2 regions of the Shewanella loihica PV-4 genome follow, and region 1 is predicted to be linked to the other one. Evidence: riboswitches for the same ligand, from Rfam matches in the RefSeq annotation. Region 1 holds a riboswitch; the other holds the start of a gene.
What was found. Region 1 has a riboswitch for cobalamin ahead of SHEW_RS03665 (ABC transporter ATP-binding protein). Riboswitches for the same ligand answer to the same signal wherever they lie in the genome.
Positions count from the first base shown of each region.

Region 2: it holds a riboswitch for cobalamin, as region 1 does, so the genes downstream of both, SHEW_RS15480 (TonB-dependent receptor) here and SHEW_RS03665 (ABC transporter ATP-binding protein) in region 1, are expected to answer to the same signal.

Region 1 covers NC_009092.1:807,829-824,018, reverse strand. Annotated here, with positions in the region: gene SHEW_RS03725 (ABC transporter permease) at 1-573, opposite strand, end outside; gene SHEW_RS03720 (ABC transporter ATP-binding protein) at 585-1,307, opposite strand; gene SHEW_RS03715 (hypothetical protein) at 1,372-1,608, opposite strand; gene SHEW_RS03710 (efflux RND transporter periplasmic adaptor subunit) at 1,620-2,882, opposite strand; gene SHEW_RS03705 (MAPEG family protein) at 3,232-3,615, opposite strand; gene SHEW_RS03700 (cobalamin-binding protein) at 3,676-4,500, opposite strand; gene cobO (cob(I)yrinic acid a,c-diamide adenosyltransferase) at 4,881-5,510, opposite strand; gene SHEW_RS03690 (cobyric acid synthase) at 5,525-7,129, opposite strand; gene cobU (bifunctional adenosylcobinamide kinase/adenosylcobinamide-phosphate guanylyltransferase) at 7,142-7,690, opposite strand; gene SHEW_RS03680 (adenosylcobinamide-GDP ribazoletransferase) at 7,687-8,454, opposite strand; gene cobT (nicotinate-nucleotide--dimethylbenzimidazole phosphoribosyltransferase) at 8,496-9,524, opposite strand; gene SHEW_RS03670 (FecCD family ABC transporter permease) at 9,647-10,690, opposite strand; gene SHEW_RS03665 (ABC transporter ATP-binding protein) at 10,677-11,651, opposite strand; cobalamin riboswitch at 11,756-11,934, opposite strand; gene SHEW_RS03660 (histidine phosphatase family protein) at 11,986-12,597, opposite strand; gene metH (methionine synthase) at 12,927-16,190, shown strand, end outside.
Region 2 covers NC_009092.1:3,544,572-3,560,761, reverse strand. Annotated here, with positions in the region: gene SHEW_RS15530 (GGDEF domain-containing protein) at 1-879, opposite strand, end outside; gene SHEW_RS15525 (hypothetical protein) at 950-1,216, opposite strand; gene SHEW_RS15520 (SAM-dependent methyltransferase) at 1,258-2,070, opposite strand; gene SHEW_RS15515 (GNAT family N-acetyltransferase) at 2,165-2,821, opposite strand; gene SHEW_RS20160 (pepsin-like aspartyl protease) at 2,811-4,496, opposite strand; gene SHEW_RS15505 (M56 family metallopeptidase) at 4,761-6,014, opposite strand; gene SHEW_RS15500 (BlaI/MecI/CopY family transcriptional regulator) at 6,014-6,388, opposite strand; gene SHEW_RS15495 (hypothetical protein) at 6,642-7,295, shown strand; gene SHEW_RS15490 (metal-dependent hydrolase family protein) at 7,484-8,785, shown strand; gene SHEW_RS15485 (DUF805 domain-containing protein) at 8,927-9,277, shown strand; cobalamin riboswitch at 9,499-9,715, shown strand; gene SHEW_RS15480 (TonB-dependent receptor) at 9,815-11,785, shown strand; gene SHEW_RS15475 (arylesterase) at 11,879-12,490, shown strand; gene SHEW_RS15470 (HDOD domain-containing protein) at 12,732-13,457, shown strand; gene SHEW_RS15465 (LysR family transcriptional regulator) at 13,537-14,436, opposite strand; gene metE (5-methyltetrahydropteroyltriglutamate--homocysteine S-methyltransferase) at 14,637-16,190, shown strand, end outside.

The DNA of each region.
Region 1 (16,190 bases):
AGGCTGAGGATTCCAGTCGCCGATCACACCCACCACCTGATAGGGCTTGCGGTTGAGGTAGATGGTCTTGCCGACGCTATTCTCGCCGCCAAACAGCTTCTGGTTAAGTTTCTCACCGATCACCGCCTGATAGGCAGGGTCCAGATCCACCGCCTTGTCCCAGCGATTGCCATAGATAAAAGGCACCTCAAACATCTTGAAGAAGTCGCCATCGGTCACCCTGATGCCCTGCAACCTTGGCAACACCTCAGGGTCGTCTGTCTGCACCGCCATGCCGCTACGGAACATGGCCGCCTGGGCCTTAGCCACATTGCCCTTACGCAGGTTCATCGCATCCTGATAGGTGACCAAGCGATGAAAGTCGTCCCAGGAATCCGGTCCCTGTGACCAGAGCTGAATCGCGTTGAGCTGCTCGGAGCGCTCACCGCCCGGGTTATAGGCCATCATGCTGTAGACGTTAAGCGTGGTGATGGTGATGCCTATCCCCACAGAGATGGCCAGCACCATGAGCAGCGACAGAATCGGCGTCTTGCGTATGCTGCGCCAGGCCAGATCGACGTAATATAGAAACATGCTTACTCTCCTTAGCTGGCCACTTTTTCGGCCGTATCGACCAGGTGCGACTGACCGCCCTGGTACAGGGTGAAGTCACACACCTGACCGTCGACGATCTGAATGTTTCGCTGGGCGCGGCGCGCCAATTCGGGATCGTGAGTCACCATGATGATGGTGGTGCCCGCCTTGTTGATCTCTTCTAAAAGCTCCATCACCTGACGAGCCATCAGGCTGTCCAAGTTACCTGTTGGCTCGTCGGCGAGGAGAAATCTTGGTTCGCCAGCCAGGGCGCGGGCAATCGCCACACGCTGCTGCTGACCACCGGAAAGTTGTGATGGCAGATGCTTCATACGTGCCCCCAGACCCACTTGCTCCAGCGCGGCCTTCACGCGGCGCTGACGCTCCTTGGCGTTGAAGCCGCGATAGCGCAGTGGCACCTCGACATTCTCCGCCAGGTTAAGGTCGGGGATCAGGTTAAAGCCCTGAAAGATAAAGCCTATCTTCTCGTTGCGAATGGCGGCCGCCTTGTTATCGCTCAGGTTAGAGATGTTGACATCGTCCAGATGATATTCGCCGTTAGTAAAGCCTTCTAACAGGCCGGCGATGTTGAGAAAGGTGGTCTTGCCCGAACCAGACGGCCCGGTGACGGCGACAAACTCACCTTCCTTAACCTCGAGATTGAAATCCCGTAACGCATGGGTTTCCACCAAATCCGTTTTAAACACCTTGTTGATATTTTTCATCGTTAACATGGGTTGTATCCTTTGTTTTTGTATCGCGTTATTCAGTTTGTTATTGCGCCTATGCCCGGACGAACTAGGACAATCGGGCCAATAACCATTGAGTTAAATCACCGCCAACTCTGGCGACGTCGGGAAGTTGGCTACTATCGACCGGTTGCCCGTGCATGCCGGTCGCTTCTAATATGTTGAGCCCGAGCAGAAACCAGTCTGAGGCATCCTGGGTATAGACCTGAGTCGCCACCAGCAGGAGCAATAGCGCCAGTCCTGCGACCACTCGTTCTGGATGTAGCTTTATCATCAGGGTCTTCATCGCTTAGCTCCTTAGCGGATCAATACTTGTTCGGCGTTCTTAAAGGCGTCGGTGGAGGAGATAATCCACTGGTCGCCGACCTCACCGCCCGAGACCACCTCTATGTGGCTCATGCTGCGGGCACCCAGTTGGATCTCGGTGCGCTCGGCCAGGTCGTTCTTGACGGCATAGACCAGGGTGCCGCCGCCACTGTTGACGAAGGGGCCACGCTTGACCATGAGCACGTCGGGACGATTTTCCAGTAAGACGCGGGCCGACAGACGCTGGTTCTGACGCAGGTGCAGGGCAGCTTGCTGCTCGAAGCGCACTCGGGTAGTCACCTCACGGTTGCGCACCTCGGGAGAGATGGCCGACAGTTTGCCCATCACCAGCTGGCCGCCGAAGTTAAGCTCGACATCCATGCCAATCCCCAGCTCGTCGGCGTAGGATTCTGGCACCGCCAGCTCGGCCTCGAAGGCGCTGAGATCCACAACGGTCAATATGGGCTGGCTCTGGCCGATACGGGCCTTCTGCTCGGTCAGCCAGTTACCTATGATGCCGCCGACGGGGGCCGTGATGTTCAGCGCCGCCACCTGACGTTCAAGCTCGGCGACCACCAGGGCCTGACGATCCACCTCTGAGGCCTTGTTCTTCAGCTCGAAGCTGAGGGTATCTTTCATCAGCTCGGCTTCCTGCTGGGCGTGAGCGTAGAGCAGCTTGGCCTTGTGCAGCTCATCCTTGCTCTTCTCATAATCTATCTTAGAGATCAGGCTGGACTCGATCAGCTGGTCGCCACGGCGACTCTCGCGATCCGCCGCCTCGAGATCCACCTTGGCCATATCCAGGGTCTGTATCGCCTTAAGCTGATCACGACGGGCATCGAGACGGGCACGCTCAAGGCTGCTCTGCATCCCTTCCAGCAGCGCCTGCTGCTGCTTGAGGTTGTTGGTCAGGCTGTGGCTCTCTATGGTGGCAACCACCTGGCCCTGCTCCACCTTGTCACCCGGGTTGGCGATTAAGGTTACCGTGCCCTTCTCTGGGGCGTAGAGGATAGGGGCGTTGGCGGCGACTATCTTGCCGGTAGAGGCGATATCACGCACTAAGGTGCCGCGTTCCAGAGTGGCAAAACGCAGCTCGCTACGGTCGATAGACTCGCTCACGCTGCTGCCACTGACGCTGGCCCACACCAGACCAGAAACCAGGAGAACGCCTGCGCCGATAGTGACAGGCCATTTGATGCGGCGTCCGAGGCTGGGGGCAACTTGCTTATCTTGTGCGCTGGTATCTTTAATCATTGTTTATCCCTAACAGTGTCCGTTACTCGACCGAGTCGATTTCTGCCCATTAGGATTACAATTGCCGTGCCAACTTTTATATTCACTAATTTTCAATAATTTAGATGAAGATGTCCGCTAAGTATTTCATGAAAGTGTCCGCGGACACCCGCAAAAGTGTCCGGTCATTTTCCCCGAGTGTCCGCATATGAGGAAAGCCGGACAGATGAGAAAGTACGGACATAGGAGAAAGCCGGGTAGAGCGTTAAAACACTTGGAAGATTAGCGAGCTAGTAAGCGGCAGCCCCTCTCTCTAAAAGTACAGGGCTGCGCTCATGGCGAACCCACTGAGTGGGCATTAAGGAAGGAGTTAAAACGCCCGGGCGAAGATGGCGAAGGCGGCGATAATGGCCACGAACCAGGAAAGCGAACGCAGGGTGCTCTTATCCAGCAGGTAGAGGAGATGATAGGCACATCTTGCCAGCACATGCACAAGGGCTAACAGACCAACTGTGTCGTCGACCTTGTCCCGTGCGATCACGGTCAGCGCCGCCACGGCGAAGATCAGCAGGGACTCGAAGGCGTTCTGATGTGCTGCCAAGGCGCGGGCGCCGAAGCCGGTCAGCTGAGCCTGCTGGCTTCTGGGATAGGCGTTGTCATAGCCCCCCTGCTTGGCCATCGCCATGGCCACGGGCACCTTGGCCAGGTAGGGAAGCAACATGGCAAAGAGTAGGCAGGCCAGTAGCATAGTCATCATTTATCTCCTTATTGTTTAGCGCATTGTTTTAGCTTTAGTTTTAATTTTAATTTGTGTTTATCTCGCCTTGTCCAGGGCCTTGCACAAAGATTCAATCCCTAAGATGGCCCTTGGTGTCGCTCGATGCAATAGGTCGGCATCCAGTTGATAGATGTGGCGCTGCTTCACCGCCGGGATCTCCTGCCAGGCAGACCAGTCAATGCCGCGCACATTGCCCTCATCCTGACTCTGCAATATCACCTGAGGTTGCTTGAGCAGCACGGCCTCCAGGCTCACCTGGGGATACTCGTTCCCCGCGTCGCTAAACACATTCTCGCCGTGGCAGACCTGGATAATCTGCTCTATCCAGCTGCCCTCGGCCACCGTCATCAGAGGCACTGACCAGAGCTGATAGAAGACCCGCACCGCCGCCTTGGCCCGATTTTCCTTACTGAGCGCCTTGAGGCCGATAAGGTACTGCTCGGCCACCCGCTCCGCTTCGCGCTCCTTGCCGGTCAGCTTGCCCAGCGCCAGCAGATCGTCAGCCACCGCCTCCAACGTCTTAGGGTCGCTGTTATAGATGGGATAACCCAGCTGGGTCAGGCGCTCGATATCCTCGCGCTTGTTGCCGCCGCCCCAGATGACAATCAGATCCGGGTCGAGCTCGATAACTTTCTCTATCTGTATGCCGTAGTAGCCGCCGATCCGCGGGATCGCCTTGGCCGCATCGGGAAAATCGGCATGATCTGTGGTCGCGACTACACTGTCCCCCGCCCCTATACTAAACAGCATCTCCACCCCATGGGGCGACAGGGCGATGATCCGTTTTGCAGGCGCCGCCTTAAGCCCAGGCACACACAGCAGCAAGGCCAACAACAGCCACAGCTTAACCCTCATCTTCATCTATTCCTTTTCCCTTTCCATATTAAGCTGACAGAACAATAACTTGTTCGCAATCAAACATTTCAACCCGCCATCCCAATCAATTTTTCACAGAGATCGCCACCGTGGTGAGCTCGAAGAAAATCCACTCGCTCATTTCAATCTGTTTGCTTCTGTGGCTAAGCCGTCCAGCTGGCTCAGCCCATGAGCATACATGAGTATGTGATTGGGTGAGTCAGCGCAGACAATACCGCCACAGGAGCAAACAGGAAGAAATCTAAATTGCGTCATGAAGTGCTCTAGTGCAAGGCGCCCCGCAATGAACGGCGAAGACATACCTACCGGTAGGCGAGCCGTGAATGAGGACGCAACGCCGCAATTGAGCACTGCAATAGCAATTTTCAGTAGTCGAAGCCGAGCTGGGCTTTAACGCCACTCTCAAATGCATGCTTTATGGGCTGCACCTCACTCACGGTATCCGCCAGCTCCAAAATCGCCCTATGACAGGCACGCCCCGTGACAATCACATGCTGCATGGGCGGACGGTTCTTGATCGCCGTCAGCACCCTGTCCAGATCAAGATAGTGATAGCTCACCATGTAGGTGAGTTCGTCCAGCAGCACTATGTCTATGGTGTCGTCGCTCAGCAGGGTCTCGGCCGCCTCCCAGGCACTCAGCGCCGCCAGGGTATCCTTCTCTCTGTCCTGGGTCTCCCAGGTAAAGCCGGTGGCCATCACATGAAACTCGACTCCGACCTTCTCCAGCACGGCGCGCTCGCCGCAGGGCCAGTTGCCCTTGATAAATTGCACCACGGCGGCCTTCTTGCCATGACCGACGGCGCGGGTGATGTTACCGAAACCCGCCGTGGTCTTGCCCTTGCCGTTACCCGTCATCACCAGCAGCACGCCCTTCTCGGTCTGAGCCTTGGCGATCTTGGCGTCCACCGCCTCCTTCACCTTCTGCTGACGCGCCTTATGACGCTCGGCCTTATGATTTTCCGCCTGATTTTCCGCCTGCTTATCCGCGCTCATCTTTTCTCCTTTAGCTAATTATTCTTGTTTGGTCGCCTTAGTGGCGTCTCGACGAGGATGGCGCTCAGCCTCGCCATGTCCAGATGCTCGGCCAGGGTATCGGCCAGGCGGTCTAACTGTGCCTGTTTGATCGCATCGGGATCGACGGCGGCCGCGCTGCTGAGCCCGGCCCAGCCAAGGAGCAGCGCACAGGCCTCAGGGCTGTCGAACAGACCATGCAGATAGCTGCCCAGGATCTGACCATCATGAGACAGGCAGCCCTCGTTAAACTGATTACCCTCGTCACTCGTCAGGGTGAGGGGCTTGGTCGCCTTAGATAACAGCGTGGAGCGACCACAGTGGATCTCATAACCTGCGATGCTGGCGCTCTCACCCACCAGTTTTATCGTGCCTTTAACCTGAGCCAGACGCTTGTTAGGGGTCAGCTCTGTGACTATGGGCAGTAGCCCCAGGCCATCGCTGTCGCCGGCCTCGCCCTCGACCCCTTGGGGATCTTCGATGGCCAGCCCCAACATCTGATAACCACCACAGATGCCGATCACCTTGCCGCCATATCTCAGGTGGCGCTTAAGGGCGCGATCCCAGCCCTGTTCGACCATGGTGGCCAGGTCCTGCCGCACACTCTTGCTGCCGGGCAGTATGATGAGATCGGCATCAATTGCCTGACCGTCGTAGGCCTCGTTTACCTGCTGATAGCGAAAGTCGATATCCGGATGCAGCCTGAGGGGGTCGAAATCTGTGTGATTGCTGATGCGGGGAAAGACCAGCACCAAGACCCGAAAGCGGGTGTTGCCACTGCTCACCTGGCGGGCATCCAGGGCGTCCTCGGCCTCCAGATGCAGATCGTTAAGATAGGGCAAGACGCCCAGCACTGGCTTGTCTATACTGGCCTCGAGCCAATCCAGGCCAGGCTTAAGCAGGGAGATGTCACCGCGAAAACGATTGATCACCACGCCCTTGACTCTGGCCTGCTCGGATGCAGACAGCAGCGCCAGGGTGCCGACGATATGGGCGAACACCCCGCCCTTGTCGATGTCGGCGATCAGGATCACCGGGCAGTCCACCGCCTCGGCGAAGCCCATGTTGGCGATATCCCCCTCGCGCAGGTTGATCTCCGCCGGGCTGCCCGCCCCTTCCACCAAGATCAGCTCATACTGCTGCTCCAGGCGTGACAGCGAGTCCAGCACCGCCGCCATCGCCTTGGTGCGATACCCCTGGCTGTCTTTGCCAAAATAGGTCTGGGCCTCCATGTGGGACAGGGCCTTGCCCTGGACTATCACCTGGGAGCTGGTGTCCGAGTTGGGTTTAAGCAGTATGGGGTTGAAGTCTGTGTGGGGCGCAAGGTAACAGGCCTCGGCCTGCAGCGCCTGGGCGCGGCCTATCTCACCGCCGTCAAGGGTCACCGCGCTATTGAGTGCCATGTTTTGCGGCTTGAAGGGCGCCACCCTGCGCCCCTCACGGGCGAAGTAGCGGCACAGGCCCGCCACCAGGGTGCTCTTACCCGCATCCGAAGTGGTGCCCTGCACCATCAAGATATTGCCACTCGCCTCTTGATTGCTATTGCCCTGCTCGCCCTGTTTGCTCGGATTGCACTGATTACTTAAGTTATCTGGTGTCATTGACTTCTCTTCCTATTCCTTGGCGCCCTGGCTCGTCTCATCCTTGAGGATCAGCGGCAGACCGGCGGTGACCAAGACCACCTGCTGGGCTCGCTGAGCTATCGCCTGATGCAGCCAACCCGCCTCGTCGACGAAGCGGCGACTCAAGGGGTCGGCCGGTACCACGCCGCAGCCCACCTCATTGCTGATCAGCACGACAGCCCCGGGCGCAGTTTCCAGGGCGCGCAGCAGCGCCGCCCTGGCGAGCGGCCAGTCATCGCCCTCGAGTAACTGATTGGTGAGCCAGAGGGTGAGGCAATCGACTAAGATCACCCGTTTCTCCCTGGCGTGAGTTTCGATACAAGCACTCAAGTGTAGCGGACACTCCAGGGTCTGCCAGGACAAACCATCCTCACGGCGCTCATCCTGGTGGCGGGCGATGCGCGCGCGCATCTCCTCATCCAGCCCCTGGGCGGTGGCCACAAACAGGCACTCATAACCCCTTGCCACATAATCGGCCACCAGGGAAAGGCCATGGCGAGACTTGCCACTGCGAGCGCCGCCTAGAACCAGGTGCATCATAGGCTGATCACCAGGATAAACAGGTAACAGAGCAGCTCGATCACTTGCTGGGTGGCCCCCAACACATCGCCTGTATAGCCGCCAATCTGACGGCGATAACTGCGTACCAGCAGTTGGCGCGCCGCCAGCAACACCAGACAGAGGGAGAGCGCCGAGGCGATACCGCTGAGCCAGAGGGTGAGGATGCCCGTCAGCAGCAAAATGCCCAGCTCATTTGTGGTCTGCGACTGGGCCAGGGGCTTGCTCTTGCTGCTGTCGTCATCGCGTACATAGGTCTCGGTGAAGATTAAGGAGGCCGCCACCATACGGCTCAGGCAGTGGCCCACCACCAAGGCTGCCATCACAAGATCGCCATCGAACAGGGCAATTTCACTGAGCAGCACAAACTTAAACAGCAGGCTCATCACCAGGGCCAGCACGCCGTAGGTGCCGACACGCGAGTCTTTCATTATGGTGAGCTTATCCTGCACCTGCCAGCCGCCACCGAATCCGTCGGCGGTATCCGCCAGGCCATCCTCGTGGAAGCCGCCGGTGAGCAGCAGCCCGGCCACCATGGCGAGTAAGATGGCGACGCTGATAGGCAATACCTGAGTCGCCAGGCTATAGACCAGGGCGCAGAGGCCACCGACAAGCACGCCGACCAGGGCGAAGTAACGGCTGGCCTGATTGAGCCGCTCATTGTCGACCTTCACCCAGGTCGGCATGGGGATCCGGGTAAAGAAGCCCATGGCGATAAAAAACAGGTTTAACTCTCTGGCAAACATCTTCGCGCTTTCCCTTTTGGTTCCTTAGATTGTTAATGCCGCTAAATCGAAATGCCCATCTCTTCGAGGGAGGCCATCTCGTTGTAAAACGTGGCCGCCGCCTGCACCAGGGGCACAGCCAGCGCCGCCCCGGTTCCCTCACCGAGACGTAGTCCGAGGGACAAGAGCGGCTGGGCATTGAGATGCTCCAGCATCAGCTTGTGGCCGCGCTCGCCGGACTCGTGGGCGAAGATCATATAGTCCCGGGCGTGAGGCGCGATAGTCACCGCTGCCAGGGCCGCCGCCGTGGCGATGAAGCCGTCGATCAGCACCAGCATCTTCAGCTCGGCCGCCGCCAATATGGCGCCGGTCATCTGCACTATCTCGAAGCCACCCAGGCAGGCCAATACGCCATATGGATCTCCCAGTTGCTCACGGTGCAAAAACAGCGCCTGCTCCACCAGCAGCTGTTTGCGTGCCAGGGTGGCGGCATCTATGCCAGTTCCTCGACCGACACACTCGGCCGCCTCGCGCCCCATCAGCGCCGCCATGATGGCCGCCGCCGAGCTGGTGTTACCTATGCCCATCTCACCGAAGGCTATTAGGTTACAACCGCGGCCGTGATGCAGCGCGACCCGCTCCCTGGCCATGGCGAAGCCCTGCTTGACCGCCCCCAGGGTCATGGCGGGCTCGCGATGAATCGCACCTGTGCCGGCCCCCAGCCTGTGATTGATAAGCTTAGGCTGATCATGGATCTCCTGGGCGATGCCGCAGTCGATCACCTCCATGGTGATCCCCCCCTGGGCACAGAACAGATTGATGGCCGCGCCGCCCTTGAGGAAATTCATCACCATCTGGGTAGTCACCTCGCTGGGCGCGATGGAGACGCCGGAGGCGGCGATGCCGTGATCGCCGGCAAACACCAAGAGGGTTGGTTTGGTTATCTGCGGCTTGTCTGGACCCAGCACCCTGGCGATAGTCATCGCCAGGGTCTCGAGCGCGCCGAGGGCGCCCAGTGGCTTGGTCTTAGTGTCTATCTTCTGCTGGATCTTGGCATCGAACTCGCTACTTACCACAGTGACTTCAAACATACTGGAACCTCATATCGCTCGCCCTCGTTCTCGATTCATTGCAATCCACACCTTCTTTGCTGGCATAGTTCAATACGCTTTTCCTTCCATACACCTTTCCTTCAATACATAGGGGACTTGGGCTAGTTGCTACGCTTGCCGCCCAGGATAAACAGGAAGAAGAGGCTGCCTATCACAGCCGTGATGATCCCCACCGGCAGCTCCTGATAGCTGAGCAGGCAGCGCGCCAGCACATCCACCCAGATCATAAACAGGCCGCCCACCAGGGCCGTCAGCAACAGGGCGAAACGCCCCGGCAGCAATAGCCGCACCATGTGGGGCACCATCAGGCCGACGAAGCCGATGCCGCCACAGTTGGCCACCAGGACGGCGGTGATCAGCGAGCAGAGCAGCAGGCTGACGAGACGCAGGCGCTGCACCCGAATGCCCAGGGTGTGGGCGGTCTCATCCCCCGCCTGAATGGCGAGGATCTGCCGCTTAAGCAGCAGCAAGATGGCGCTCGCCGCCAACACCAGCAGCCAGGGCAGCCAGAGCATCTGCCAGCTCGCCTTGGCAAAGCTGCCCAGGCTCCAGAACAGCACAGAGGCGGCCGATTGCGGCCCGGAGAAATAGAGCATCAAGCTGGCCAGCGCGCCAAACAGGAAGGAGATCGCCACCCCGGAGAGCAACATGCGCTCTATCTGAGTGTTGAGATCCCGTCCGCACAGGGCCAGCACCATGAGCACCGCCAGGCTGGCGCCGATAAAGGCACCGAGCGGCAGGCCGACACTGGCCAAAGCGCCGCCGACACCGCCCAGCAGGGTGATCACCACAACCGCCCCCAGACTGGCACCCGAGGAGATGCCAAACAGATAAGGGTCGGCCAGGGGATTGCGAGTCACCGTCTGTAACACGGCGCCCGCCAGAGCCAGGCCGAATCCGGCGATGAAGGCCAGCAGGATGCGCGGCAGGCGCAGCTCAATCAATATTCTTGCGGTCACGCCGCCGGGATCGGCGCCGCTCAGCTTGGCCAGCAGCACCTCAAGCACCTCGGCGACGCCTATCTGCGCCGCGCCGAAGCTCACCGCCAGCACAGGAGTCGCCAGGGTTAGCAGTCCCAGGCAGACGAAGGCCAGGTGTTGCAGCGAACTATAGCCTCTTCCCAGACTCAGGCTAGCGCTCGTCATGGTTAGCCTCCTTCGCCTCAAATGGCTGGTCAGCCAGGCCATTGGCACTGCCACTGCTACTGCCATGCTGGGCACTCTGGTCAGCATTGTGAAGGTGATAGCCATAGAAATAGTTAATCTGCGGATTACCGTGCTGTGGATGGGGCGATACCTGACAGCAGACGCAGAATACCCTGGCGATCTGCGCCTCACTCAGCACCTGTTTGGGCGAGCCTTGAGCCACCGCCTTGCCCTGATCCAGCAGCAAAAGCTGATCGCACAGGGCGCTGGCCAGATTCAGGTCATGAATCGAGATCACCACGGTCACCCCCAGGGCCTTGAGCAGCTCAAGGATCTGGATCTGATAGCGGATATCCAGGTGATTAGTGGGTTCATCGAGGATCAATAGCTTAGGCTGCTGCGCTATGGCGCGGGCAATCAGCGCCCGCTGCTTCTCGCCCCCGGACAGGGAGGCGTAGGTCTGTCCGGCGCGCTCCTTGAGCCCCACGGTTTCCAGGGCCTGACTCACCGCCAGGCGGTCAGCCTTAGTGGTCATGGAGAAGGCGGCCTTGTGTGGCGTGAGCCCCAATGCCACCAGCTGGGCCGTGGTCATGTCGAAATGCTGAGGCGTGTCTTGCAGCACCACGGCCACCTCGCGGGCAAAGGCCCTGGCGCTCAGGCTGGCGATTGGCTGACCAAACAGTTGGATCTCGCCGCTGCTAGGGGTGAGGAAACGATAGAGGCAGCGCAGCAGGCTGGACTTGCCGGCGCCGTTGGGGCCTATGATCCCCAGCATCTTACCCTCTGGCAGATCCAGCTTGACCCCAGAGAGGATGGCGCGCTCACCGCAGCGCCAGCTGAGATCCCGCACCGACAGCGCCGGGCGCGCGCAGGCGCCATCGCCTGCACTTAGGTTCGATCCTTCACTGGCGCCGAGAGACAGGAGTGATTCTGTTTGTGATGGCTGATTGGGGGCGCTCAAGGTCGCGCCCTCCGGGAAGCAGCGCCGAGGCGCCCTCGCCCTTGGGCCAGACTCGGCCCCGAGGTATTCTTCATCTATTGGCTCCCTCAAGTCACCCGCTTGAGATAGTAGTTGGAGAGTAGGCAGGTATCCTGACTCGTGGCGACCAGGTCGGGTTCGACTAGGCAACACACTCACAGTTGCGGGCACAGTTTGGGCTAGCGGCGCGAGGCCTTCCCCAATTCCCTATTAAGTCCGAGTTATCGCCTTGGCGATCTCGACACCATACTCCCGGCGCAGGCGGTCCCTGCGCCCGGTTATTATGCTAAATTTTGCCGCCGACACAAGGCCAGACTCACTCGGCGTCGTGCCAATGCAGACGCCAGTAGCCCTCTCCCGCCTTGTCGCGGTAATGGCTTATCTTGACCACGCTGCCGTAGTCCAGGCTCAGCCGGGTATAGAAGCCTACGGCGCGCTCTACCCCCAGGGCCTTGGCCATCAGGTGACGTATCACGCCGCCGTGAGTGAGCAGTAACAAGGCCTCGCCGCAATGCTGATGCACCAACTGCTCGACCACCTCGTCGACACGTTGCTCGAACTCAGCCATGGGCTCCCCCTCGGGCAGCGAATTGGCCCAAGGGTCCCGCCAATAGGCACTCAGCTCCTCACCGTGATCGGCATGCAGCTCAGGGATAGGCTGGCCATCCCAACGGCCGAAGTAGATCTCCTTGAGCCCGGCATCCAGGGCCACCTTCACCTGATTCTTAGCGGTGAGGTGCTCGGCAAATACACGGCAACGCTTGAGCGGCGAGCTGATCACCCTGTCCACCGCCTGGGGCAGCTTGGCATAGGCCAGCTGCATCTGGGCGAAGCCTATCTCGGTGAGAGGTTGATCGCTATGTCCGCGCAGCAAGTTGCCGCCTTCACATTCGCCGTGCCGCATCAAATAGAGTGTCGTTTGCGTCATAACTGCAGCATTAAACCTTTAAAATCTAGATGGTTAGCAGGATACTCTCTGGAAGTATCCCGTGGCAATGAAAGATAAATAAGACCTTGAAAAACTTTCAGATTCACCCACTATCAAGGGGAGAGCCTTTTGCCATGGGAACGCGGCTAAACCAGCATTCTTCCTCGAAGCCAAACCAGATTTAAGCTTATACTCATTTGACTTGCCCTGGGTATTATAAGTCGATTAGTATAGACGTCTATACGTTTATACATCCAAAATAAAAATAGCACGTCAAATCGATAGACGCGGCAGTTTAGGCAATAGGTCAGTTGAAGTAGGTGAAAGTTATGGCGACCCAATCCCCTGTTCGAAACGTAAGGCAGATTAACGACGCGATCCGCGCGCGGCTCAATAAGGAAATTTTGATCCTCGACGGCGCCATGGGCACCATGATTCAGAACCACAAGCTGGAGGAGGCCGACTTTCGCGGCGAGCGCTTCAAGCAGTGGCCCTGCGATCTCAAGGGTAACAACGACCTGTTGGTGCTGACCCAACCCGAGCTTATCAAGCAGATCCACAGAGATTACCTGCTGGCGGGCGCCGACATCATAGAGACCAACACCTTCAACGCCACCCAGGTGGCCATGGCCGACTATGAGATGCAGGAGCTGTCACGGGAGATCAACCTTGAAGGCGCCCGACTCGCCCGCACCGCCTGTGATGAGGTTGCCGCCGAAAGCGGTCGTCAATGCTATGTGGCCGGGGTTCTCGGACCCACCAACCGCACCTGCTCCATCAGCCCGGATGTGAACGACCCTGGCTATCGTAATATCCATTTCGACGATCTGGTAGAGGCCTATATCGAGTCGACCCAGGCCCTTATCGAGGGCGGCGCCGACATCATCATGGTCGAGACCATTTTCGATACCCTCAACGCCAAGGCGGCGCTGTTTGCCATCGAAACCCTGTTCGACCAGCTGGGCCAGCGTCTGCCGGTGATGATCTCGGGCACCATTACCGATGCCTCGGGCCGCACCCTGACGGGCCAAACTACAGAAGCCTTCTATAATTCGCTGCGCCACGTGAAGCCGCTCTCCATCGGCCTCAATTGCGCCCTTGGGCCACAGGAGCTACGCCCCTATGTCGAGGAGCTGTCGAAAATCGCCGAGTGTTATGTGTCGGCGCACCCCAACGCCGGCCTGCCCAACGAATTTGGCGGCTATGACGAGACCCCGGAGCAGATGGCCGAGGTGATCGGCCCCTGGGCCGAGGAAGGCCTGCTCAACATCATAGGCGGCTGCTGCGGCACCACCCCAGACCATATCAAGGCAATCCGCGCCGCCGTCATCAAGCACGGCGCCCGCGAGCTGCCGGATCTGCCCGTGGCCTGTCGCCTCTCAGGCCTGGAGCCGCTGACCATAGATGCCGATTCCCTGTTTGTGAACGTGGGCGAGCGCACCAATGTGACTGGCTCGGCCAAGTTTCTGCGCCTGATCAAGACAGGCGAATATGAAGAGGCCCTGTCGGTCGCCAGGGATCAGGTGGAAAACGGCGCCCAGATCATCGACATCAACATGGACGAGGGGATGCTGGACGGTGTCGAGGTGATGCAGAAGTTCCTCAACCTTATCGCCTCCGAGCCCGACATCAGCCGGGTACCCATCATGATCGACTCCTCCAAGTGGGAGGTGATCGAGGCCGGACTCAAGTGCATTCAGGGCAAGGGCGTGGTCAACTCCATCTCCCTCAAGGAGGGTGAGGCCAAGTTTATCGAGCAGGCCACCCTAGTGAAACGCTACGGCGCGGCGGCCATCATCATGGCCTTCGACGAAGTTGGCCAGGCCGATACCATGGCGCGCAAGATAGAGATCTGTACCCGCGCCTACCGGGTATTGGTGGATAAGGTGGGCTTCCCGCCTGAAGATATCATCTTCGACCCCAACATATTCGCCATCGCCACCGGCATCGACGAGCACGATAACTATGCGGTGGACTTCATCGAGGCGACGCGCGAGATCAAGCGTACCCTGCCCCATGCCATGATCTCCGGCGGCGTGTCTAACGTCTCCTTCTCCTTCCGCGGCAACAACCCGGTGCGCGAGGCGATCCACGCCGTGTTCCTCTATCACGCCATTCAGGCGGGAATGGACATGGGCATAGTCAACGCCGGGCAGCTGGCGATCTATGACGATATCGATCCTGATCTTAAGGCCAGGGTAGAGGCCGTGGTGCAGAACCTGCCCTGCCCGGTGCAAGGGTCGAACAACACAGAACAGCTACTGGAGATCGCCGAGCAGTACCGTGGCGACGGTGCCGCGGGCGCCAAGAAGGAAGATCTCGAGTGGCGCAGCTGGCCGGTCAACAAGCGGCTGGAGCACGCCCTGGTAAAGGGGATCACAGAGTTTATCGACCAGGACACAGAAGAGGCGCGCCAGCTGGCCAGCCGTCCTCTGGATGTGATCGAAGGCCCGCTGATGGATGGCATGAACGTGGTCGGCGACCTGTTTGGTTCGGGCAAGATGTTCCTGCCCCAGGTGGTGAAATCTGCGCGGGTGATGAAGAAGGCCGTAGCCTACCTCAATCCCTACATTGAAGCGGAAAAAGTCGAGGGCGAGTCCAACGGCAAGATCCTCATGGTGACGGTAAAGGGCGACGTGCACGACATAGGCAAGAACATCGTCGGCGTGGTGCTGGCCTGTAACGGCTACGAGGTGGTGGACCTCGGCGTCATGGTGCCGGTCGAGAAGATCATAGAGGTCGCCAAGGCGGAAAAGGTAGATATCATAGGCATGTCGGGGCTTATCACCCCGAGCTTGGATGAAATGGTGCACAACGTCAAAGCCTTCCACAAGGCGGGGCTGAATATTCCCTCCATCATAGGCGGCGCCACCTGCTCCAAGATCCACACGGCAGTGAAAATCGCACCCCACGCCCCCGAAGGCGCCATCTATATCGCCGACGCCTCGCGCGCCGTGCCCATGGTGGCCAAGCTGATCAACAAGGAGACCCGTCAGGCGACCATAGATGCCGCCTACGAGGAATATCGGGTGATGCGCGACAAACGCAACTCACAGGCCAAGCGCAAGCAGATCGTCTCCCTGGAGGCCGCACGGGAAAATCGCTGCCAGCAAGACTGGAACGCCCATACGCCTTTCGTTCCGAATCAACTGGGCAGACAGGTGTTTGACGACTATCCGCTGGAAGACCTGGTCGATCGCATCGACTGGACGCCATTTTTCCGCAGCTGGGAGCTACACGGCCACTTCCCCAAGATCCTCGATGACGAGGTGGTAGGCGAAGAGGCGCGCAAGCTCTATCAAGATGCCAAGGCGATGCTCAAGACCATAATCGATGAGAAGTGGCTCACGGCCAAGGCGGTCATCGGCCTCTTCCCGGCCAACACGGTCAATTATGATGATATCGAGATCTACACAGACGAGAGCCGTAGCAAGGTTGAGATGACCACTCACCATCTGCGGATGCAGATAGAACGTGTGGGCAACGACAACTTCTGTCTCGCCGACTTCGTCGCGCCGAAAGACTCTGGCGTCGCCGATTACATGGGTGGCTTCGCCGTCACTGCAGGACACGGCATCGACGAACATGTGGCC
Region 2 (16,190 bases), 1.9 Mb from region 1:
CGCCTTGTAATTGCCGCTCAGCTCGGCGATCTGATAGAGCACCTTGTAGGCGGTAACGACCGCCTGAGTATTGCCTAAGCCTTTTGCCAGGTTGACAATTTTTTCTGCCAATAAGCGAGCCTCACCTATCTTGTGATCCTGCAGATAGGCGCTGGCCAGGGTAGCGTAGACCTCGGCGATAAGCCTTGGGTAACGGGTTTTCTCTATGGTTTCCAGCGATGGCTTGAGTTGGCCATAGACCTCTGCCGTATTTCCGTCTCGCAGGTATTTAGTGGCGATAAAGGAGTGGATAAAGCTCTCCATTATCACCTCTTCGTCACAGCTGGCGACCGCAGCCTGTAAACTGGGCGAGTCGACCTCGAGTTGATTGAGGCCAAGCTGCGCCTCTATGGCTAAGCCATTGGCTAGACAGGTGTTTCTTTTAGATGGCTTGCTACTTCTTAATTTTTCGGCGTAGCTTAGACCTAACTCATACTGCTCAATCTGGTTGTAAAAAATGGCGGCGATGGCCAGTCCGCTCTGAACCGTTTCGGGGTCCTTTATCTGCTCGATAAATTGAAAGTTTTTGGAGAGATGCGTCAGGCCTTTGGACCAATCCTGGGAGATTGCATAGATGTTGATTAAGGTTTGATTAGCCCGGAATTTTAGTGTTTCGTTGGCGTTCGAGTTAAGGATCTTGTTGAACACGTCGATGCTCTGCGCTTGCTTGCCTTGGTAGGTCAGCTCATATCCGCGCAGGTAGTCTAAAAAATATCTCTGTTGTGGATTGAGTGGTTCCTTTTCTAGGGTATTTAGCAGCTCAGAGAAGGCTTTTGGATTGCTGCTCTTAAGTTGATCGGCCTGAGTTAAGGTTGCGTCAATATCGACTTCTTCAGCCATAGACTGGCTGAAGAAGAATATTAACAATAATAATAAATATCTGACTTTCATCTAAATAGTCTGAATAAGATTATTGGTTAACTGCGCTGGCCTGTTCCTGTTCTTCGTTTTCATTATTTTCATCTTCTTTCTGCTCATCTTCTGCCGGCAGTAGGAAGGCGACGACGTCAGGACAGATATCCAGCTGTTCGTGCAGCGCTTCTGTGTCGTTGACCAGTAGCGAGTTTTTAATTTCAGCCGCGACATCGGCAGCTAAAATTTCTTGTGCTTTAGCGTCTTGGTTTTGTAGCGCCGCATCCTGACCCATGCGTTCCAGTAATTGAATAACGTTCGACATTGCTCTTCCTTAATTGTTGTTGGTAGTTAGTTTGTTGTTGATTAGTTTTCGGGTATTAGGGTGTCATCGACTTGGTATGCCGTTTCAAGTTTAGCCAGCTTCTCCAAGATTGTAGGGTTTGGCCGCATCTTTTCGCTGGGCGGGATCACCAGGGTGGTATGCATGAAGATCTCGGCATCGGCCAGGTCCCGCAGCGGCAAAGTGTGTTTGCGCACCTTATCTATGGGGAGCACGGCGGCCTCGTAGAGGATCACCTGATGATCTAAGGGGTAAGTCTCTGCCAGCAATTCTATCAGCACCTGACGATGGGCCTTGCCGGTGGCGAATCTGGCCATGCTCTTATCACCTGCCAGGCCTATCTGCCAGAGGATCAGGTAACAGGAGGGGTCGAAGCGCCGCTGGTAAAACATAAACTGGCTGGCTTCAAACTGCTGGCAGCCAAATTGGCCTGGGTCTATGCCGAGGTCGGCGATGAGGCAATCTTCGGCGGAGATGCCGGGCACCATGACGGCCTCGAACCCTTCGGCGCGCGCCGCCTCTATGGATCTATGGGGCGCCTGGGCGAATACGCCGGGGTGACCGTAGAAGGCGCCGACGACTTTTTTGCCTTGTCTGACCTCTGCCAGTATGGCGTCGACCATCTCACGGTAGGTGATATGGCGTGACTTACCCTCGCCGTAGTAGACCTGTAGCGAGCGTACGTCTGGGTGCATCTCCTGTAGCCAGAGTTCGACTATGCCGTTTGAAACGCCCGAGAAAACGACGTCGGCTTGTTCAATATAGCTGCGTGCCAGCGGGCAGATATGGGCGCCTAAGGTCATCCCTATGCCGACACAAGCCAGGCTTCCCGCCATGAATTTGGGTCCTGATGTTATGCATGTTAATTAAGGGTTAAAGCTAACAGCAATTTCTCTGTTTTAAAACCGCTAATTGCCTTGAATTGAATACTTATTTCGACCTTTTATAGTGGTGTGAATCGGCGAAGCAGGATTTCATCTGGCGAGCCTCTTTTGCCTCTGTGGTGGCCGCAGGCAATGCATCTGCGTCGAACACAAATCCCAGTTTCTTGACGAAGCGTTCGGTGGCGAGGTTCTTGGCAGCAAAGTTTGCCAGGATGCGCATCACGCCTAGCTTAAGATAGGCATACTCCATCAGTGCCCCCATGGCTTCCTCCGGGTAGAGTTTACCGTTGGCTTGGGGCATCAGCATTATGCCTATCTCGGCCTGGGTGCGATCCTCGCCCTGCCAGGTGAGCCCCTGTATGCCGATAGCGTGCTGGCTTTGCTGCTCGACTATCGCCCAGTTCATATATTGGCAACTAGATGCAGCGCCAGAGAGTGCCCGGTTCATCTGGCTCAAGGCCGTTTGAAACGCCCTGTCGGCCTCGGCCTGGGTGAGCGGCGCGCCGATATGGCGCATCACTTTCTCGTCGCAATAGAGGCGGCGATACAGCGCCTGGTCTGTCTCATCTATCGGGCGCATGGTCAGGCGCTTGCTGGCAAAACCATGGTCTGCTAGGTAGTGGGTAAGCCGCGAGGGCAGCGCGGAGGAAGGCTGCTCCCTTGAGGGGAGTTGCTTTGATGAGAAGGGCTCATTATCTGGCATGCTGCACCTCGGACGTCTGCAGCGGTCTCTGCTCGGCGAAGCGGATCACTCCCTTGTCGTCCACCGAGCGGTCGAACACCACATAGTAGGCGCTCATTAGCGGCAGACCCAAAATGGATTGATTCGGCCAGTTGGGCAGCTGCGACAACAGCTTGAAGCAGGCCTTGCCCTGAGTCGGCGTGTTGATCTGCCAGTAATGCTGGGGCGTGACGCGGATGGCGATAGGCTCGCATCCCGGTGGACAGTCGGGATCGTCGCAGCTCGGCGCCGCGTTATGCTCGTTTCGCGGGCCGACAAAATAGAAGGTGAGATCCGGCCAGCGCTCTAGCTGTAGCTCTGCCATGTCGATACCTATCTGCTGAAAGGCGATATCGCTAAAGGGGGCTATCTGCTGGGTGAACTTGGGATCTATCGATTCCAGGGCCTGAGTCAGCGCGCCAAACAGGTGACGGGTGAGTACGATTGCCGAGGCGCCCGTGTCTATGATGGCATTGCTCTGCCCCCTCAGAGTGTCGCAGATATGTACCCCGTGGGTGTGCAGGTGCTGGCCGTCTGGGCAGAGCGCACTAGTGTCTGATGGTGCGTTATCTGACTGGGCCTCGCCTGTTTCTGGCGCTTGCCCTGCTGACTCGTGTTCCGCTAATGCTTGCTCCTCTGCTTCCTCTACAGATTGCGTCAGCAGGCTGGGGATCATCTCGCCATCGCCTATTTTTAGTCCCACCAGGTTGACGTTGTAATACCGGTTTTCGATCACCGCTATGGTCTTAAATTCGCCCTGGTACAGCTCGGTATGCTCCTCGCCGCCACCTAAGATCAACCAGCCCTGGTTGAGGGGATCCTGGCCGAGGAAGGCGAACTCGTTGGCGCTGTTGAGAGCGAGCACCTCTTGGCTGGCCACATGTATGCTGGAGCGGCGGGCGAAGAAGGCAAACTTGTTAGGAGTCAGGCCGTGGCTGGTTAAATTGCTGAAATAGGGCGGCAGATCATCTGTCGGCTGGGTGCGCAGAAAGCGCTTAAATTGGCGTAGATCTTCGCTGTTGAAGCTCGTCTCGGTCGCCTGATGCCACTGGGAGTCTTGCGCGGCGAGCGCGCCCTGACCCATGGAGAAGTCATGATTCGCTTCAGTGAGTATGGGGCGATAGTGCTGGCTGCACAGGTGGATCTCCTCATCGAAGGGCCAGGGGAAGGTGAGCGCTGGGGCTATGCCATAGTGATGAAAATAGTTCTTGAGATCATAGACCTTGTTAAGGGCGTCGTAGGCTAGACCTAATATGCCGTCGGCATCGGCAAAGCTGGTCTCCTGGGCAAGAGATGAGACCACGGCCACAGGACACTGCTCAAGCACTATGGGATGATGGGCGTGGGGAACATGGTCGTCATGGAGATCGAAATCTATCGCATCCTCACGAATCCCCACCCGGGTGTAGACCACTGGGCCGTCCCAGCCGCCTATACCGTAGAGCACCTCCTGGGCGAAGCTGGTGGGAGTGAGGGCAGTGTCGCGCTCCTCGACATAGTCGCTGCCAGATACCACCAGTGTGCTGCTGCCGGTATCTAAGATCAGGTTCAGCGGGTGCTTCTCGGCGCCAATTCTTAACTGGGCACTGTAGCCACCTTTGGCATACACATTGACGAGAGGGACTTTGAGGGTGCGGGCATTGGTGGTTGAACTCATCGATGACCTTTGGGGCTAAGGGAATTCATATAATTGTTATATAAGTGATTGTTTTACCCTATCCAATCAAGAGGGTCAATTTAAGGAAGACGGCCAGTTGCTGGTATGGAAGAAACCAATAGATCCGGATGAGCCAGTTTGCGGGAGCCTTGTTGATTGACAAGTTTAGGAAATGTTTAGTTAGGCGGGAGATGGCCTGAACGGTTTGGTAACAGAAAAAGAGCTACGCGGCCCCTTTTCACTTTTCGGATTTTTCGCCTGGCCTTAGCCGGCGGTGACCCGAACTCTTTCGATCTCAGCCTTAGGCGCCGACATCATAAAATCCAGCTGTACCTTAGCCTGGCTGACGCCCTCGGGCGAGGCTTCATAGCGCCACTGACTCAGCGCCTTAACGGCTTCGACGTCAAACACACCGGCAGGGGATGATTCGATAACAGACACATTACTGACTTTGCCCTGCTTGTCGATATCAAAGGCTAGCTGCACATAGCCCTCGACACTTTGTTTCGCCGCCTCGGCCGGATAGGCTGGCTCGATGCGCATCACAGGGCTTGGGGCCTTGGCCTTGTCGTGGTGTTCATCATTATGCTTGTCGCCCGCGATGGCGCTCTGGTTGATTAAGGCGCCCGACAGGCCCAGTGTGAGTGCCAGACCTAAAATGGCGAGGGGCCGCTTGGTGTGTGTTTTCTTCATTTGCATGATCCGCTCCTTGAGGATGGTCTTGTTTCCATAGTGAGTGTGTAGCATGCCCAGGTGGGCCTGCTGGGAGTAGGCCAATAGCGTTTGGCTATAGGCAATTCTTTGTTGTTTATCCATGTGGGTGATCACCTCTGCATCGCAGGCTAGCTCCTGATCGTCACGAAAACGACGATAGGCCAGCCAGCACACAGGGTTGAACCAAAACAGCGTTGCCAGCAGGTAGCCAAAGAGGTTGGCTGCTATGTCGTGGCGGGTAAGATGCTTAAGCTCATGGCTGAGTACCGCTGCCTGCTGTGATGGGGCGAGCTGTGTAAAACCCGTCGGCACCAAGATCACTGGCTTAAACAGTCCCGCCAGCATGGGGGAATCTATCTCTGGGTGGCACTTGATCACCAGAGAGGTCTCGCGCCCTGTCAGAGATAGCGGACCCTGGCTCAATGCTTGCGGCAGCTCGAGCGCTTCGGCTCGATTGCTCAGGCGTTTAAGCTGAGTCGCCTGATAGAGCAGGGCGCCGAGCAGTGTCAGGCTGCCCAGCAGCCAGATGCTGGCCAATATTAGGTTTAGTGTCGGGTTATCGCCCTGGGATAACAGCTCACCGGCCAGCACGCGATAGTGCTGTAGCTGCTCAAGCGAGGGGCTGGCAAGCCTGGCGGGAACCAGCAGACCCAGTAGTGTGCCCGCCAACAGCAAGGGCACCGAGGCCCAGAGCATGTAGGTGTTGTGGGCACCAAGACGCGCCAGCAGGGGCCTGTGCAGCAACAGGATAACCGCGCACAGCAGGGTTAGCGGCAGCATCAGATTAACGATTAGCGAGATCATCAGGACTGCTCCTCTTCCCAGTTATCGATGAGTGCCTTAAGTTCGGCGATATCCTCTGGGCTGAGCTGTTTCTGCTTGGCAAAGCCTGCCACCAGGGGAGCGACCTTACCGGCGAATACCCGCTCCACGAAAGACTGGCTCTCCTTGAGTTGATACTCGCTCTGATCGATCAGCGGGAAGTAGCGATAGGCTCTACCTTGCTTCTCAAAGCCCAGGGCCTGTTTCTTCACCAGGCGGTTGAGCAGTGTCTTCACGGTTTTTTCGTGCATGTCCTTGCTGCTGGTCAGCGCCTCTACCACCTCGCTGGCGCCGAGGGGCGAGTCTTGCCATAGGATGTTGAGTACCGACAGTTCGGCGTTGCTAATCTCTTTCATGATAGGACCGTCTTTTACGATTACGTTTGTAATTTTTAATTAAGATTACATCTGTAATCCAAAGCGTCAAGAAATTTTTCAGTCTTAATTTTTGTAAATCATCCGCTCCCTCTGGGTAACTTTGTAGTAATATCTGCTGGAAATCACTGGTGTTTAGTGATTCACACTGCAAATGGCCGCAGATTATTATCGGTTTGTTGGTTATTTTTGTTTGCTATCTGGGTGTCGCAGCATTGAGGATGAGGTAGATAAAATGGATTTTTCACTACAGGTATTCACTCCGGCGTTGGCCAAAGGGTTGACGCTTGGCCTGTTTGCACTGCCCCTGTTCGCACAGCCCTTGGACGCGACCGCCACCGAGCTGGCACAGATGTCATCACAGGCCCATGTTCAGCCCAGTCAATTGACTATCTTCAAGCAGAATCTTGGCCTGCATTTCCCCGCCAACTGGCGCCTTGCCTACAGCGAGCAGCGCGGCGATATGTTCTCGGCCGAGTTTGTGCCCGCCCAGGAGCTGCTGGCCCATTGGTCGTCGCTCTACTGCGTGCAGGGATTTAAGGGGATGGCGCAGCGTATCGACCCCGAGGCCTTTCTCGACGGTTTCGCCGAGCAGTATCGCCACACCTGCGAAGGTGAGATGCAATACCAGAAACTGGGCGCCAGCGAGCTCGGCGGTAAGGCGAGCTATAGCGCCATGTTGACCTGCGATAAGATGCCGCAGACCCACAGAGGCGAGCAGGGCATAGATAAGCCGGTCGGCGAGATAGGTCACTATACGGTTATTGCCGGCAAGGAAGATCTGTTTCTGCTGCATCAATCGGCGCGGGGCGAGGCCTTGTTATCTCTTACTTCCCTTAAGATAGCACCGCCCGTCGAGCGCATCGCCGATATGTCGGGCCTGCGATAACGCCTGCTTGGCCCTTGCTTGCGACGCTGCTTTAGCCAGAGCTAACAATGGCCGCTTTTGTGGTTGTTTTTAGGCCAATTTGTTGTCATGTTAGTGAAGTTTTAGGCGCTCGCCCTTGTCCTTACCGGGAGCTTTCTCGGCAAGGCGCGGTGAGTTCTCACTCCTTCAGACATGATTAACGGGCCATAATGAAAAATAATACTCTGCTCCCCCTCGCCGCACTGACGGCTGCTCTCTTGTCGCCATCCCTGTTTGCCAATGATGTGACAGTGATCCATGCCGGCACCCTGCTGGCCGACCCGGCCGCCAAGCCGCTCAGCGAACAGACCCTAGTGATCACCGACGGTAAGATTAGCCAGGTTGCCCCCGGTTATCTGAGCGTCGAGACCGTCGCGCCCGGCGCCAAGTATGTGGATCTCAAGCAGGGCTTTGTGATGCCGGGTCTGATGGATATGCATGTGCATCTACAAGGTGAGCTAGGGCCCAAGAATGATAGCCAGCGCCTTAGGATGTCAGACGCCGATGTGGCGATGCAGAGCGCCTATTTCGCCAATAAGACCCTGATGGCGGGCTTTACCACGGTTAGGGATCTCGGCGCCAAGCCGGAGCAGATGTATGCCCTGCGCGATGCCATTGCAAAGGGGTGGATAGACGGGCCGCGGATCATCGCCTCGGGCGGGGTGTCGGTGACCGGCGGTCATGGCGATGTGGATGGCATGAGCCCAGATCTGCTGGATAAGTTCACCACTAAGACCATCTGCGACGGCCCCTATGACTGTCGCCGTGCCACTCGCCGCGCCATCAAGTTTGGTGCCGATGTTATCAAGATCACCTCTACCGGCGGCGTCTTGTCGGATACCGACACGGGCACGGGCCAGCAGATGAACGACGATGAGATCAAAGAAATTGTAGCGACGGCCCATGCCCTGGGGCGTAAGGTGGCCAGCCATGCCCATGCGACAGAGGGGATCAACGCCGCCCTGCGCGCCGGGGTCGATAGCATAGAGCACGGCAGCTACGCCGATAAGGAGAGCATCAAGCTACTCAAGAAGAATGGCGCCTTCCTAGTGCCCACCCTGTTGGCGGGCGATACCGTGGTGCATATGGCCAAGGAGTCTGACTTCATGTCGCCGGCCATCAAGCAGAAGGCGGTGCGAGTGGGCGCCGATATGACGGCTAACTTTACCCGCGCCTATAAGGCCGGGGTCAAGATTGCCTATGGTACCGACAGCGGCGTCTCGGCCCACGGCACCAATGCGCGAGAGGCGGTGTTGATGAATCAGGCGGGCATGAGCAATAAAGATGTGCTGATCTCGGCCACCATCAACGGCGCAGAGCTAGTGGATATGTCAGATAGCCTGGGCACCCTGAGTGTCGGCAAGCAGGCCGATATTATCGCGACCCAGGGCAACCCGCTGGAGGATATCTCGGCCCTGCTGGATGTGGGCTTCGTGATGAAAGGCGGCAAGGTGGTGAAGTCGCGCCTGTGAGTGAAAAAAGATTGTCATTAAAATTCAATTTATATTTTTTAAACTATTGATATATTATGACACTTATCCAATAGGGGGCTTAGGAATGGCCCCCTCTTTATTGGAGTTTTTCAGTCAATTTACGTAAACAAAGGGAACTATATGGAATATTTTATTGGTGCGTTGAAGAAGTTTGCTGATTTCACCGGTCGTGCACGTCGCAAAGAGTTTTGGATGTTTACCCTGTTCTACATCATCTTCTATGCCGTGGCGGCAACTATAGATGTGGTAACAGGTCTGTATATGCTGAGCGGTATCTTTTCGCTGGCACTGCTTATCCCAACTCTCGCTATCTCGGCCAGACGCCTACACGACACCGGCCGTTCGGGCTGGTGGCAGCTGATAGGTTTAATCCCGCTTATCGGGGCTATCGTGCTGATCGTCTTCTATGTACAAGACAGCGTTGAAGGCAACGAGTATGGTGAAAACCCTAAGGCTTTGGCCGAGGCGTAACTTTCCCCTATCTGCGATGAAGGAGGCTTAGGCCTCCTTTGTTGTTTCTAGGGAGTAATGCAGCCCTTGGGTGAAGATGCCGATTCGGGCCATCATGGGAGTATTAGACATTTATACGTGTAGACGTCTATAATGCCCGCGTTCTGTCACAGTAGCCGGGAGAGAGCCTCTCCTCAACGCCGCACATAAGTCGCGGCTTGCCATGAGACAGAGCGTGACCTAATTTAGTCAACCTTATGTGGTGCCCTAGCCAAAATGGCGCAAGGGATAATCGGGAAGCCAGTGAGAATCTGGCACTGCCCCCGCAACGGTGATAGGTGAGAGCTGGGTGCGCCATGCCTTTAACATCATGGCGTTAAAAAAATCTACGCTCGTCGTTTAAACCCTTTGTTTAGACTTAGCCTCAGTCCGGAGACCGGCCCTTAAGGTGATTTTGAGATTTCGGCGGGCAGATCTCGAAATGCGACCCTGGCGGTTTGATGGACTGCGCCCAGTCGTGACGCCTTGCCCTGTTTCCCTTTTAGGAGTTAAAGGAAAATGGGTACACAACCTAGTAAAATTGCGCTACTGCTTGGCGCCTGTCTGGCCGGAAGCTTTCCTGCCTTAGCGGAAAGTTCGGGCACCCCAGGGCCTGTGGATGAAACTATCACGGTTATCGGCCGCACCGAAAACACCCCTATCAATATCGCGGCTAACGTCAATGTGATCGACGCCGCCGCCATCGAACTCAGCGGTGCCACCAACCTCACCGAGCTGCTGCGCGGACAGAGCGGCATTCAGGTGTCAGATTCAAACTCGGGTGCCGTGTTTGCCATGCGCGGTTTCAGTGCCAGTCAGGCGGTCAACAACACCTTGATCCTGATCGACGGTCGTCGTCTCAACAACATCGATATCGCCGCGCCGAGCATTAGCGCCATCGGGCTCAATCAGGTGGAGCGAATCGAGATCCTCTCAGGCAGCGCCGGTGTGCTCTATGGTGACCAGGCGGTTGGCGGGGTGATCAACATTATCACCAAGGCGCCGAAAGATAACGGCGGCAGCCTGCAGCTCTCCGGCGGCAGCTTCGACACCTTTGAGGCCAAGGCCGAGGGCTCGGTCGCCATCAACGACAACTGGCGCCTCTATGGCGCGGCCAACCACCTCAAGAGCGATAACTATCGCGATCACAATGCCAGCAAGACCAGCTCAGTGCTGGGACGCCTGCAGTATGACGATGAAGTGCAGCAGTTCTTGGCCGAGGCGAGTCACTATGACAACCACCGCGAACTGGCTGCTGCGCTGAATGACGATCAGCTCAAGCAAAACCCAAGACAGATGGGTGATCTGAAGCAAGGCGATCTCTTTATCGATGCCTACCTGCATGAGATGACCACGGCGGCCCGCACCGGCTATCAGCGACAGCTGAATGAGGCCTGGGCACTGGGCGCCGACCTTAACTACAGCGACACTCTGACAACCGGGCTAAGCACCTGGAACACAAGCCGCCGCGATACCCGCTCCCTGCTGGAGTTTAAGCCCAAGGCTGTGGCTAACATCAAGACGGATATCGGCGAGCTTAAGCTGGTGACCGGTCTGGATCTCAGCCGCGGCGAGGCGACATTTAGCAATCGCAGCAATGTGCAGAAGTTGGCCAGCGCCTATCTGCAGGCGACCGTGCCCCTCACCGAGAGCTTCAGCTATGTGGTGGGCGGTCGTTACGCCGAGGTGACGGATGAACTGGTGGACGCCAGTGCCTACCCTAATGGGATCGATCTGGATCAGGATGCCCATGCATTCGAGCTTGGCCTTAACTATCGCCCGAGCCAGCAACATAGATTCTACCTGCGCGCCGACGATAACTTCCGTTTCGCCAAGGTGGATGAGCAGGCTTATACGCCAGAGAGCATTCAGGGACTTAAGCCGCAGACGGGTCGCTCCTACGAGGCGGGCTGGGATCTGCTGCTCGAGCGCAATACCCTGCGCCTGAGCGCCTATCGACTGGATCTCGAAGATGAGATCGTCTTCGATCCAAGCGCCGAGACACCTGCCGGTGGTAGTTTTCCCGGCGCCAACGTGAACGCCGATGCCTCGCGCCGTTATGGGGTGAGCGCAGACTGGGATTGGCAGGCGACTCAGGATCTACTGCTTGGGCTTGAATATAACTACATAGACGCCGAGTTTACCGAAGGGGCTAACGAGGGTAAGGCGCTCTCCTGGGTGGCCAAGAACACAGGTCGTGGCTATGTCAGTTACGATGTTTATGAACATCTGCAGCTCTTCGCCGAGGCGGTCTACACCGGTGAGCGTTACATGGAGGGTGACAATGCCAACCAGGGCGATAAGCTCGATGCCTATACCCTTGCAAATATCGCCATCAACTATTCCCGCGATGCCTGGCTGGCCAGCCTGCGGGTCGATAACCTGCTGGACAAGGAGTATGTCAGCTCTGGGTATTTCAGCACCTGGGGTAGCGGTTATTATCCTGGTACGGGCCGGGCGCTGCGCCTGACTGCCAGCTACCGCTTCTAACGCGGCTTTAGCCTTAAAAGCCAGTCAGATCTGACTGGCTTTTTTATTGCCCGCTGTTCATCATAGGGCATAGATCATTTGGGATTCTGTGGGATGAAATTAAAGTGGTTGCTTGTGCCCGTTATCTTGATCTTGGCCATCATCTTCTGGCCAAGTGGCGGCCCCTCTCTTGCCCCTTTGTCGGGGGGGGCCAGGATCCTCGCTTTTGGCGATAGCCTGACTCAGGGCGTGGGAGCCAGCCCCGGCATGGATTATCCTGCGCAGCTGCAAGCAATGAGCGGACGCGAGGTGATCAACGCCGGTATCTCGGGGGAGACCACATCCCAGGGCCGCGAGCGCTTCGCCCGAGTGCTGGATGAGACGGCGCCGGATCTCATCATCTTGCTCGAGGGAGGCAATGATTTTCTGCGCAATGGCAACGCGGCGCAGGTCGAGGCCAACCTCTCAGCCATGCTGGCACAGGCTCAGGGGCGCGATATTCCTGTGGTGTTGATTGGCGTGCCCCAGAAGAGCATCTGGCTGGAAACCGCGCCCCTGTATGGGCAGCTGGCCGCGCAATATCAGCCGCTATTTATTGAGGATTTTCTGACAGAACTGCTAAAATTATCAGAGGTAAAATCTGATGCGATTCACCTCAACGATGAAGGCTATCGTCGTCTCGCCGAGCACCTATATCAGAGTCTGCAACAGGCAGGTGCCCTATAGCTAAAATGGCCCTGGCAGTAGCCAGTCAATGGGCGTCACCCCTTGGTTAAGTGGCGGAATTTTGTCGCTTATCTTTCGTCCATTACAGGCTGAAAGCTCAAGCGTGAGTGGCAAGATGAATTTATTTAGGTTAATGTCCGTTTTTACCCCAAATCGACTTGACCCAGACAGTCGTTTTATGGGTAAATTCTCGGATAACAAATGGCGCCGTGCCAATAATAAATCAGGTTAATAACTTCTCATGACAGATCTTGAGCATCAGGTATTCACTCAAGTACGCGCAATTATTGCCAATGAAGAACAGGTTATCGGACGACGGGGGATTCTGATCCCGCTGAAGAAAGCCATTATTGCCGATGGCGATATCCGCAATGTGATCGATATAGTCTCTTCCGATCCCGCGTTGGCGGCACATCTGCTGTGGCGCAGCAACTCGGCGGCTAACGCCAGCGTGTCATCGAAGAACCGCTCATTGAAAGATGCCCTGGTGCGCCTGGGCCAGGTCAATATCTACCGTTATGCCTTCACTTTCTACCTCAAGGAGCGTCTGGACGAGCTGCCACAGCCCTACAAGAAGCTGGTATACGGCTACTGGGCGCTCACCGAGAGCATCGCTACCGACGCCGTGGATAGCCTGCATCATATGGAAGGGGTGAACATCAATCCCGATGAGGTGCAGACCCTGGCGCTGTTTAGTGTGTTTGGCGAGATCATCGCCCTGACCGCCTTCGCCTACCTGAATGCCGAGTCGGAGCAGTCGTTCCCGCTCTCTATCATCAAGTCGCTGATCGATAATCAGAAGCAGACGCTGACCCTTGAGGCGTTCGAGTCACTAGGACTGGATGAGGAGCTCAGAGAAGAGTTTATGATCGCCCATAATCTACGTCAGACTCGCAATCCTGACTCACCAGGTCTGGTGCTGCGCAGAGTGCTTTCCATGCGCAATCAACTGCTTAACCCGCTCTAGACGTTGTCACTTGATAAAAGAAAACCTGCCGAGTGCAGGTTTTTTGTGCCTTAATTTTAGCTTTTCTGAAATTGCGCCTTTAGTGCCCCTGACGCTCCAGCCCCTCAGAGGTCACCAGATTGAGCCACTGCTGGGCGAGGCGCGCACTGCTGCCGTTGCTGCGATAGGCGCCAAACAGCGGGCGTCTGAGCCCTTCTGATCCCAGTTTTACCGCCTTGAGCGACAGGCCGTGGGCCTCGTTGATCGACCAACTCGGCAGGGCGGCGACCCCATCCTTGCAGGCGATGCGTTGCAGCAACATGGCGGTGAGATCGCAGCGGATCTGCTTGGCAACCGGCACGCCCGCAGGCTCCATGAAGTGGCGATAGATATCCAGCCTGTCTAGTGGCACTGGGTAGGTGAGAAGGGTCTGATCCTTAAGCTGCGCCGCCGTGACATAGGGAAGTTCGGCCAGCGGATGATCCGCGGCGACCAGTAGTTTGACCTCGAAATCGAACAGGTGCTGATAGGCAATATCATGATCGGGTATAGGGTCTGAGGTGAGCACCACATCCAGCTGTCCCTGCTTGAGCGCGGTCAGCGAATCGAACAGGTGGCGGCTCGACAGCTCCAGGTTGGTGTGGGGAAAGCTGGCATTAAACTGCTCGATCACCGGCATCAGCCAACGAAAACAGCTGTGGCATTCGATACCCACAAAGAGATCTCTCGCTTCGCTGCCCAGGCCATTCTTGAGATCGATTTCGGTTTCTATCACCTTAGGCAAGATCTCTTCGGCCAGATTGAGCAACCTAGCGCCCTCTTGGGTAAAGGAGAGGGGTTTACTCTTACGCACGAAAATCGCCGAGTTGATGCGGGTCTCCAGTTCCTTGATCTGGTGGGATAAGGCCGACTGGGTGACAAAGCGCTTCTTGGCTGCGCCTGCGAGACTGCCGCTCTCTTTCAGGGCGACCAATGTACGTAAATGCCTAAGCTCTATCATTTTTACCTCACATGAATTTGGCTCATGTTGCTCGTGAAATCAATTCGATTGCGAGACAACAGACTAGCACAATAAACTTCTAGACGTCCAGACGCCTGTTTTAGTTTGTTGTGCAATTTCAGTTCTCAAACCTGTATTGCGATGACAGCGAAGGGCGCTAACCATGAATTTCTCTCATCTTAATGTAAAAGGTATACAATATGCAAACTCTAGATATCGCTTCATTAGGCTTTCCCCGCATAGGTCGTCAACGGGAACTCAAATTTGCCCTGGAAAAATATTGGCGTGGTGAGATAGAGCAGACGCAGCTGCAATCGCTCGCCAGCGAGCTGCGCAGAACTCATTGGCAGTGGCAGCAGGCGGCGGGGGTGAAGCAAGTGCCGGTTGGTGACTTTGCCTTCTACGATCAGGTGCTGACCCTGAGCGCTACCATCAATGCCATCCCGGCGCGCCATCGCAGCGGCGAGCAGGTGGATCTCGATACCCTGTTTCGAGTGGCCCGTGGCCGCGCCCCCACGGGGGAGGCGAGCCGCGCCGCCCAGATGAAGAAATACTTCAACACCAACTATCACTACATAGTGCCTGAGCTCACGGCGGGTCAGCGCTTCGAGATAGCCTATGAGCAGCTGTTCGACGAGGTGGCCGAGGCTAAATCCCTGGGGCATCAGCCTAAGCCGGTATTGCTTGGCCCGGTCAGCTACCTCTATCTTGCCAAGTGCGAGGGCGAGCCCTTCGACAAGCTGAGCCTGCTGCCCAACTTGCTCGAGGCCTACCAAGCAATTCTGGCGCGATTTGCCGATCAAGGCGTGACCTGGGTGCAGCTCGACGAGCCTATCTTGGCGCTGGAGCTAGATGATGACTGGCTGGCGGCCTTCGAGCCGGCATACAAAGAACTCAGTGGCCAGGGGGTTAAGCTGCTGCTAGCCAGTTACTATGGCTCTGTGGCCCATCATCATGAGTTGATTAAGGATCTCGTAGTCGATGGCCTGCATCTGGATCTGGTGAGCGATGCCGAGCAGCTCACCCTGTTTGGCGCCAGCTTGAAGCCGACGCAGGTGCTCAGCCTTGGGGTAATCAACGGTCGCAACGTGTGGGCGGCGGATCTCGACATCTTGGCCGAGCGTCTGCGTGGCCTGGTGGCGGATCTTGGTGAGCGTGTCTGGCTGGCGCCTTCCTGTTCGCTTCTGCATGTGCCCGTGGATCTGGAGAGCGAAACCGAGCTGGCGCCAGAGCTTGCCAATCAACTCAGCTTTGCCAAGCAGAAACTCGACGAGCTGGCGGCGCTGCGCACCTTGTTGCTTACCCCACAGAGCGAGGCAGCCCAGGCGATAGTGGCGCGCTGTGAGGCGAGGCGTCAGGTCCGTGAACAGGCGGCCAACCCTGAGGTGCAGGCGAGACTCAAGGCCCTAACGCCTGAGGATTTCAATCGTCCTAGCGGTTTTGGCGAGCGCCGCCTAAAGCAACAGGCCCGTTTTCGTCTGCCGCTGCTGCCAACAACTACCATCGGCTCCTTCCCGCAGACGCCGGCCATTCGCGGCCTGCGCAGTCGCTGGCGCAAGGGCGAACTGACCGAACAGGCCTATGTGGCGCAACTCGAGGCGGTAACCCGCGACAGCATAGCGCGTCAGCTCAAGTTGGGGATCGACGTCCTGGTCCATGGCGAGGCCGAGCGCAACGACATGGTGGAGTATTTCGGCGAGCAGCTCGACGGGGTAGGCTTTACTCAGTTTGCCTGGGTGCAGAGCTACGGCTCA